DNA from 4 places in the Pantoea sp. F_5 genome. Region 3 is predicted to be linked to each of the others. Evidence: predicted binding sites of a transcription regulator. Region 3 holds the regulator's gene; each other region holds the start of a gene.
The links. The regulator CRP, encoded in region 3, controls carbon source genes, mostly activating them, when cyclic AMP is high. The targets are predictions, from matches to a motif close to ATGTGANNNNNNTCACAT.

Region 1: the regulator CRP is predicted to act here: its motif matches at 1,059-1,076, upstream of F3I44_RS08645 (iron-containing alcohol dehydrogenase).
Region 2: the regulator CRP is predicted to act here: its motif matches at 744-761, upstream of F3I44_RS06945 (6-phosphofructokinase).
Region 4: the regulator CRP is predicted to act here: its motif matches at 1,343-1,360, upstream of F3I44_RS12870 (YjcB family protein).

The regions. Positions count from the first base shown of each region.
Region 1 covers NZ_VWUO01000005.1:76,451-78,655, reverse strand. Annotated here, with positions in the region: gene F3I44_RS08645 (iron-containing alcohol dehydrogenase) at 1-948, opposite strand, end outside; gene F3I44_RS08640 (four-carbon acid sugar kinase family protein) at 1,136-2,205, shown strand, end outside.
Region 2 covers NZ_VWUO01000004.1:67,126-69,330, forward strand. Annotated here, with positions in the region: gene F3I44_RS06940 (pyridoxal-phosphate dependent enzyme) at 1-448, opposite strand, end outside; gene F3I44_RS06945 (6-phosphofructokinase) at 1,035-2,015, shown strand; gene F3I44_RS06950 (PTS sugar transporter subunit IIB) at 2,026-2,205, shown strand, end outside.
Region 3 covers NZ_VWUO01000006.1:20,423-22,627, forward strand. Annotated here, with positions in the region: gene F3I44_RS09555 (OsmC family protein) at 133-537, opposite strand; gene crp (cAMP-activated global transcriptional regulator CRP) at 841-1,473, shown strand; gene F3I44_RS09565 (YccS/YhfK family putative transporter) at 1,531-2,205, shown strand, end outside.
Region 4 covers NZ_VWUO01000008.1:172,431-174,635, reverse strand. Annotated here, with positions in the region: gene F3I44_RS12875 (ATP-grasp fold amidoligase family protein) at 1-901, shown strand, start outside; gene F3I44_RS12870 (YjcB family protein) at 956-1,237, opposite strand; gene soxS (superoxide response transcriptional regulator SoxS) at 1,492-1,917, opposite strand; gene soxR (redox-sensitive transcriptional activator SoxR) at 2,018-2,205, shown strand, end outside.

The DNA.
Region 1 (2,205 bases), on a different contig from region 3:
CAGCGCGTGTGATTTCTCTTCATCGCTTAAACGCACGTCGGCGTCGGGCAGCAGGTCATAGGCCTGAGCGAATTTGCTCACCGCGGCCGGACGGACAAAGCGCATGCAGGGGGCCAGCAGAATGGCGTTGGCAACGCCGTGTGGCAGGTGATATTTGCCGCCAAGCGGATAGGACATCGCATGCACCAGATGCGTCCCGGCATGCGCAATCGATGCGCCGCCATAATATGAGGCCCAGAGCACCTCCAGCCGTGCCTGCAGATTCTCCGGCTCGCGCAGCGTCGTTTCGAGATGAGCGAACAGTTTCTTCATCCCAATCAGCGCATAGTTGTCGCTGACCGGGTTGGCCACGTTGGCGGTGAAGCACTCAATCAGGTGACAGAGGGCATCAATGCCGGTTGACGAGGCGATGTGCGGTGGCATGCTGGTGGTGAGTTCCGGCACCAGCGCCACCACATCGGGCAGCATCACCGGTGAAATAATGCCGACTTTGGTCTCTTTCTCCGGGATCGCCAGAATCGCATTGGGCGTCGCTTCAGAGCCGGTGCCGGCAGTGGTCGGGATGAGTATTGAACGGGTGCGGCGCTGCGGTTTTTCCCCTGCCAGCAGGGCGTCCAGCGACGGTGCGCCGTCGATGCACAGCACTGACAGCAGCTTCGCCACATCCAGCACGCTGCCACCGCCGATACCAATCACCATGTCGGCCTGGCGCTGCGAGAGCGATGCGATAATGGCTGCCACATCATGCTGGCTCGGCTCAGGCGGGACGCTGTTGACCACGCTGATACGCGGGATCTGATCCCGGAGTTGCCCCATCAGCGCCTGTACCGCCGGAATCGCTTCAATGTTCCGGTCAGTCACCACTACCGCTGTCGTTACCCCATTCAGCAGATAGCGCATGTCGTTTAACGCCTGATATCCGCTGATCACCGTGCTGTTAATGTTCATTTCATACCCTTATTTCTGTCATGTCTGAGTAAATGATTAATTTTGCTCAGCGCAATGCGAAGTCCATCACTCTCTGTGGCTAATTTTATAAGGCATATCGATTTCGATTAATTTGAACTTGCTCACATATAATCAATCATGATTGAATATAATCAAACACAGAGGCAATAGCCTGACAGGAGTGAGGATGGGCGTATCAGTATGGAAAACCCCGGTGCTGGTCATCGCCGATGACTTTACCGGTGCCAACGATGCAGGTAGCGGGCTGGCACAGGCCGGAGCCCGTGTACATGTGCTGTTCGGCACCGGAGCATCGCTGCAAGACGAAGCAGCGGATGTGCTGGTGATCAGCACCGACAGCCGGGCTGCCAGCGCCACTCAGGCCGCAGAGCATGTTACGCAGGTGGTGCAGCATTACGCGGCACAGCTTCAGCAGGGCTGGCTGTTTAAAAAGATCGACTCCACGCTGCGCGGCAATGTCGGGGCCGAAACGGTGGCGGCACTGCGCGCCAGCGGCAAAAGGCTGGCGCTGGTGGCACCGGCCTTGCCGCGTCTGAGACGCACCACACGTGAGGGCAGCGTGTGGGTCAATCAGCGGTTACTGACGGATACCGAATTTGCCAGCGATCCCAAAACCCCGATCCTCAGCGCCCGCATTCTCGATCAGATGCAGATCGACGGCACGGAGATCGATCTCGCCACGCTGCGCAGCGATCGGCTGGATGCCGTGTTAGCCGCAGCACACGGCGTCGTGGTGGTGGATGCCGAAACGGAGGCCGACCTGGCGCGACTCATAAGCGCTGCGTCGCGGCTGAGTGAGACGCCCCTGCTGGTGGGGGCGGCCGGATTAAGTGATGCGCTGGGCGCTGCGCTCTCAGTTCGCCCGTCGCGGCCCGTGCTGGCGGTGGTGGGATCGATGAGCCGCCAGGCAGAACAGCAGATCGCCGCGCTGGTTAACCAGCACGCGGTTGAGATCGTGGATGTTGATATCCGTCAGCTGTTTCAGCAGCCCGCCTGGTCCGAGCGGGAGCGCTGGCGCGAACAGGCGGCTGCTGCCCTGCGTGCCGGTCGCCATACGGTGATTCGCACCTGCCAGCATGAATCCCAGCGGCACGCGATCGAGGATCTCTGCCAGCAGCACCGCGTGACGCGCCAGCAGCTGGGCGAGGCGATCTGTCAGCTGCTGGGCGAAATGACCCTGAGTCTGTGCCGGGCACAGCTGCCGCATGCGCTCTATCTGTCAGGCGGCGACGTGGC
Region 2 (2,205 bases), on a different contig from region 3:
CCTCACTGATTACTTCATCTATCAGCGTGCTGATGCCGTCCCACAGCAGCGGATTGTCAAAGGGATGGATGTAGATATGTTCGTGCGACGCCAGCGATAACGCGTACGCATTGGCCTCACTCCAGACATTGCCGTGTACGATCAGCCTCGCACCTTCCTGTTCGATAAGCTGTCTGGCGCGCGCGGAGGTGGTTTCAGGCACCACCACCGTGACCGGTAGCCCCAGTCTGCGGCCGCTGTGCGCCACGGCAATACCCGCATTGCCGCCGGAGGAGCTGACAAACGCCTTAGCGCCCTGTGCAGCATAGTGTTGACAGATATGGCCTGCGCTTCTGAGCTTAAACGATCCGGTTGGCTGCGCTGATTCCATTTTCAGCCAGACGTTGCTGCCGCTGAGCTGACTCAGTGGCAGGGAGTGAATGAGAGGGGTACGGATAGCTATTTCCATGCGTCTTATCCTGGTCAAATGGTGTCATAGGAAACCGGTTTGTCGTCACGGTGAACGTCGGTCTTGCCGTGCGGAATAGCAGCGTCGAACGCAGAAGAAAAAGTCACCCTTTCAGAAGAGCGTGGAGAATTTTCCTTAAAAATCATTATCGTCGGGCTGCGTTTTTGTCTGCAGTGAAGGTTATACCGAAGAATGCTACTCGTTCGCAACAGAGATAATAAATCTGCTTAACATCTGACTGCAGATTTTCTTTCTGCACCTTAGTTGCGGTTTCTGCTCTGTGAAACCAGGAAAAATGAGGTGAAAGTCACAAATCTGCAACGCCACCTGGATGACCGATTTTACCCCCTCCGGCTTTCTGACAGGTTCACCCGCGCCAGCCGCTAACCCAATGATTTATATCGATTCGCCTTAAGCACAATAAGTTGGAATAGTGTGAGTCATATCACAAATAAAGCGATGTTAAGAGCACTGTCAATATCCCCGTCTGAAAAATACCGCGCGTAACTGTGATCTCCTCTGCAAATAGCAACCCCGCGAACCGGAAGAATGGCCCTCAGCAGAGTAAGCCAGCGAGGTGAGGGAAATGCGAATTGGAATGGTGATCAGTGGCGGTGACGTGACCGGCATTAATAATTTTGTCTTTCAGATTGGGCGTATGGCGCAGGCTGAGATGGTGATATTTGACGGCGGTATTCCCGGCCTGCTGGAAAATAATCATCGTGAGATCAGCCAGCGCGATCTGCTCGACTTTTCCATCGCCTCTATTCCGGTTATGCAATCGGGACGCACTGAAAAGAAACTGGTGCGCAGCGAATATGAGTTAATTGCACGCCAGCTGAAAAGTGCCCGTATTGATATAGTAATTATGGCGGGGGGGGACGGGTCGCTGCAATTTCTTCATACCCTGTCGGCATATGGTGTGAATTGTTTTGGCGTCGGTATGACCATCGATAATGATGTCTTCGGCAGTGATTACACGCTGGGATTTTCTACCGCCTGCGAGCAGGTATTAAAAGAGGTCGCGAAACTGCGTAATACCGGCCGCGCCTTACCGGGCCGGGTTTTTATGCTGGAATTACTCGGCGGCTATTGCGGTGAATTGACCCTGCAGTCCGCGATTAAATCTAACGCGGATATTGCGCTGATCCCCGAGTGCCAGATCCCGCTGCCACAACTGGCGCAGCGCATCACCCGGCGGCTGGCAGAGCAGAACAGCGTGGTCATCCTCTGTTCAGAAGGCTACACCCGCGAATACTCGCCCGGTTTTCAGGGGGCGATCGACACCTTAATCAAACAGCTTGAACCGCTTATTGGCGTGCGCATCCGTAAGACCATTCTGGGTTACGGGCTGCGCAATGGTGATCCGACCTGCGAAGAGATCTTTCAGGGCACCATTATAGCCAGTGAAGTGGTGCGTTGTATTCAGTCAGGTATGCGGAATAAAGCGGTCATTATTAATGGCAGCAATAAACCGATCCCGATTGATTTAATAAGCATGCAAAAACGCCTGGTCGATATTGACGGGCACCATTACAAACTCGCTAAGCAACTCAATATAGTGTGAGGAAAAAACCATGCTGAAAATACTCTGTGTCTGTGGTTGTGGATTAGGTTCCAGTTTTGCAATTGAGATGAGCGCAAAAGCAGTATTAAAAAAGCTGGAAATTGAGGCTGATATCGATCACACCACCATTTCAGAAGCGAATGCCTTTAAGTCAGATATGATCCTGACGCAAAAAGCCTTTGCCGATGTT
Region 3 (2,205 bases):
AGGTGCGTAATCGCGTGGGCCGAGCGCCCAGGGATGGTTTAAGCGACTTTCCGATCTGGCCCGGTTTTCTGCGCAGGCTCGATCTTACCGCCGCCCAATGTTGCACGGGCCGTTAATGGTCGTTTTCAGATACTACAGCTCAATCACCTCATAGCTATGCGTAATCGTCACACCTTTACCCAGCATGATGGCCACAGAGCAGTATTTCTCTGCCGAAAGATCGACGGCGCGTGAGACCGCTTTATCCTGGAGCGCTTTGCCACTCACGATAAAATGCAGGTTGATGTGCGTAAAGATTCGCGGTGCTTCTTCACGACGTTCTGAGGTCAGTTTTACTTCACAATCAGCCACATCGTTGCGGCCTTTTTGCAGAATTGATACCACGTCAATCGCGCTGCATCCACCTGCCGCCATCAGCACCATCTCCATTGGGCTGGGCGCTTTATCACCCGAATTGCCATCCATCAGTATCTGATGGCCGGATGAGGATTCTCCAAGGAATGTCAGCCCTTCTACCCATTTCACTCTTGCCTGCATGATTTTTGCTCCGGAATACGCTGTTTTGTCGCCAGAGTACGCTTTCACCTGGTAAACAGCAATCCAGAGAAATCCGCCTGTAGCTGAAGCGAGACAACAGAAGACAGTCGGCAAAAGCTGTGCTACAAACAGTGCTGAAAATATTTTTCGTCACCCGATGGCGAAGCCGGGAAGAATGAAGCGCACTGCGCCTGATGCGGCCCGAATAATTTCCTGAAAAGGAAACGCTTGAAGCTTTCACCGCCTGACAGGGAAAACTGCCCCCTGTATTTTGGGCACGATTACAACAGAGGATAATAGCGAATGGTTCTCGGCAAACCGCAAACAGACCCTACACTCGAATGGTTCCTGTCCCATTGCCATATTCACAAGTATCCATCCAAAAGTACGCTGATTCACCAAGGTGAAAAAGCAGAAACGCTTTACTACATCGTGAAAGGTTCCGTCGCGGTTCTGATTAAAGATGAAGAAGGCAAAGAGATGATTCTTTCCTACCTGAATCAGGGCGATTTTATTGGTGAGCTTGGCCTGTTCGAAGAAGGTCAGGAGCGCAGCGCCTGGGTACGTGCGAAAAGCGCGTGCGAAGTCGCGGAGATTTCTTACAAGAAATTCCGTCAGCTGATCCAGGTGAATCCCGACATCCTGATGCGACTCTCCTCGCAGATGGCGCGTCGCCTGCAGGTCACGTCTGAAAAAGTGGGTAACCTCGCTTTCCTCGACGTCACCGGACGCATTGCTCAGACCCTGCTTAACCTGGCGAAGCAGCCAGATGCCATGACGCATCCCGACGGCATGCAAATTAAAATCACTCGTCAGGAAATTGGCCAGATTGTGGGTTGTTCACGTGAAACCGTGGGCCGTATTCTGAAGATGCTGGAAGATCAGAACCTGATCTCCGCACACGGTAAAACCATCGTCGTTTACGGCACCCGCTAACTCCTGTCATCCACGGCGTGATGGCAACATCACGCCGTTATTGTTTGTGTTGGGCCGATGTGGCGTCGAATCATTTATCATCCTGAAGTTAACTACGCCTTGCGGCAAACGCTGGTGCTCTGCCTGCCGGTCGCGTTGGGCTGGCTGGCTGGCGACCTGCAAAAAGGTCTGCTGTTCTCATTAGTGCCCGCCTGCTGCAATATCGCCGGTCTCGATACTCCGCATAAACGCTTTTTCAAACGTCTGATTGTGGGCGGCAGCCTGTTTGCCCTCGGCAGCTTTCTGATCCAGTGGCTCACCCTGCATGCGATTCCACTGCCGCTGATCCTCTTCGCTATGCCTTTGCTGCTTGGCGTCACCGGTGAGATTAGCCCGCTGCACGGCCGTCTGCTGCCCGGTACGCTTATTGCCGCCATCTTTACCCTCAGCCTGATTGGCCGCATGCCCATCTATGTCACTCCGCTGCTCTATATCGGCGGCACACTCTGGTATGGGATATTTAACTGGTTCTGGTTCTGGCTGTGGAAAGAGCAGCCGATGCGGGAGAGCCTGAGCCTGATTTACCGCGAGCTGGCCAACTACTGTGACGCCAAATATACCCTGCTGACGCAGCTGACCGATCCCGAAAAAGCGCTGCCGCCGCTGCTGGCTCACCAGCAGAAAGTGGTCGATCTGATCAACACCTGTTATCAGCAGATGCACATGCTGTCGGCAAGCCGCGATCACAGCCAT
Region 4 (2,205 bases), on a different contig from region 3:
GAAGATGCCCTGGGCTTATCAGGACCGCATCTACTACTTCCATAAGTTCAGAAAGCTGCCTAATCTGCGTCAGCCAAAAGTGTTCAACGAGAAGGTGTTGTACCGTAAGTTTATCTTCGGCGATTACCAGAACTATGGTCGTCTGTCAGATAAGTACTCGGTGCGCGAATTCATTGCTGAAAAAATCGGTAATGAATACCTGATCCCGCTGGTACATGAAACCACTGACCCGACCACGCTGAACAGCCTGCCTTGCTGGAAGGGAACGGTGATCAAGCCGAACCACGCTTCCAACATGGTAGAAATTCTGCTGGAAGAGCCGGACGCGCTGCGTAAGCAGCAGATCATTCATGACTGTTATCGCTGGCTGAAGACCGACTTCGCCAACGAAGCGCGTGAGATTCACTATCGCTACATCAAGCCACGCATCCTGGTTGAGAAGTACATTGGTGATGGCAAAAGCGCGCCGATCGATTACAAGTTTCATATGTTCAACAAGCGTGATGGCAGGTTTGAATATGTGCTGCAGGTGATCTACAACCGCTGTCAGCCGCTGCTGTCGATGAATTTCTATGTGAATAACCTCAATGAGGCCTATCACAAGATTCGCGATACCGGTCTGGATGTGTCACCGATTATGCCATCACTGGAACATGCGCTCGAACTGAGCAAGAAGCTGGCCAGTGATTTCGACTACGTGCGTGTGGACTGGTATATCCATGACGAGCATATCTACTTTGGCGAACTGACCTTCACCCCAGGTGCAGGGCTGGTTACCGGATTGGATCGTGGTTTAAACCAGATGATGGGAGATATGTGGATTCAGGACCGCCGCGGAACGCAGAGCCCGGGCGTTACAGTGCAGGATGTTAATATTCCTGCCATATTGAAGAAAATTTAAGTTCACACAGCAATATAAAAAACCCCGCTAAGCGGGGTTTTTTATGCGTAAAAATCAGGGCATCGGCCAGTCGGCAGGCGCCTGGCTCATCACATCGATAAAGGCGTGCTTTGAGATTTCCACGAAGTTATGCACGTTTTCCATGCTCAGGGTAATGCCCATCAGACCGGTAACAAACCAGCAGGTCATGCCTAAACCAATCCCGCCACACATAAAGGCCATCACGTGACGGCTATCCTGACGAAGTTTGGTTTTCAGGGTGCTGGCAAAAAACATCAAGATTGCGCTCAGCAGTTCCCAACGCATAACAAGAAAACTGGCGGTTAACGTAGCCATCGGCCGGACCTCAATATCAGTAAGTATTCCTGACAATCTGCGGACATCACCGGCGACAAAAAAGTGTGTCAGGTAGGACTTTTTCGCCGTCAACCCAGGTTCAAAGTGTGACTTGGGTCACATTATATCACCCGATTTTAAATTTTGAACAAAATTTGACTCTTGTATGGTAGTGACGTGCAGGAAAAGTGAGCAGCAGAAGAAGAACGGCGGGGAAATCAGTCAGATGCGCCCGGAGCGGGCGCAGCGAAGCATTAACGGACCGGGCAGCACTCGCCGGTGGTGCGCTGGGTAAAGCTGTTGATCGGATCGTTACAACCAAAACTCAGCAGGCGAGGGCGCTGAATCGCCTGGCGTCGCATGGTGTGGCGGTATGCGGTCGGAGTCTGTGAAAACTGACGACGAAACACCCGTGAGAAGGTCTGCTGCGAGTCATAGCCATACTGCATCGCGATATCAAACACCGGGCGCTGTGTCTGCGACAGGGCTTCTGCTGCCAGCGTCAGGCGGCGCTCACGAATATAGCCACCCAGCGTCTGTTTCGTCACGGAACGGAACATACGCTGCAGGTGCCATTTCGAATAGCCTGATTTTGCCGCAACCTCATCAATCGACAGGCTCTTATCGAGGTTCTGGTCAATCCAGTCCGTCAGGGAATGAATGATCTCTTCTTGCATCATGGCCTCATCCTTCTGGTGCTTAATAAGGGGTAATGGGATTTTAGGGGTTTCAATGGAGAAGGAGTATAATTCCTCAAGTTAACTTGAGGTAAAGGGTCTGATGAAAAAAGAACGTAACTATCCAAAACCGGTCTTAACACCCGGTGAAGTGGCGCGCCGCAGCGGTGTGGCGGTCTCGGCGCTGCACTTTTATGAAACCAAAGGCCTCATTTTCAGTACCCGTAACAGCGGCAATCAGCGCCGATACAGTCGTGACGTGCTGCGACGCGTGGCGATCATCAAGATTGC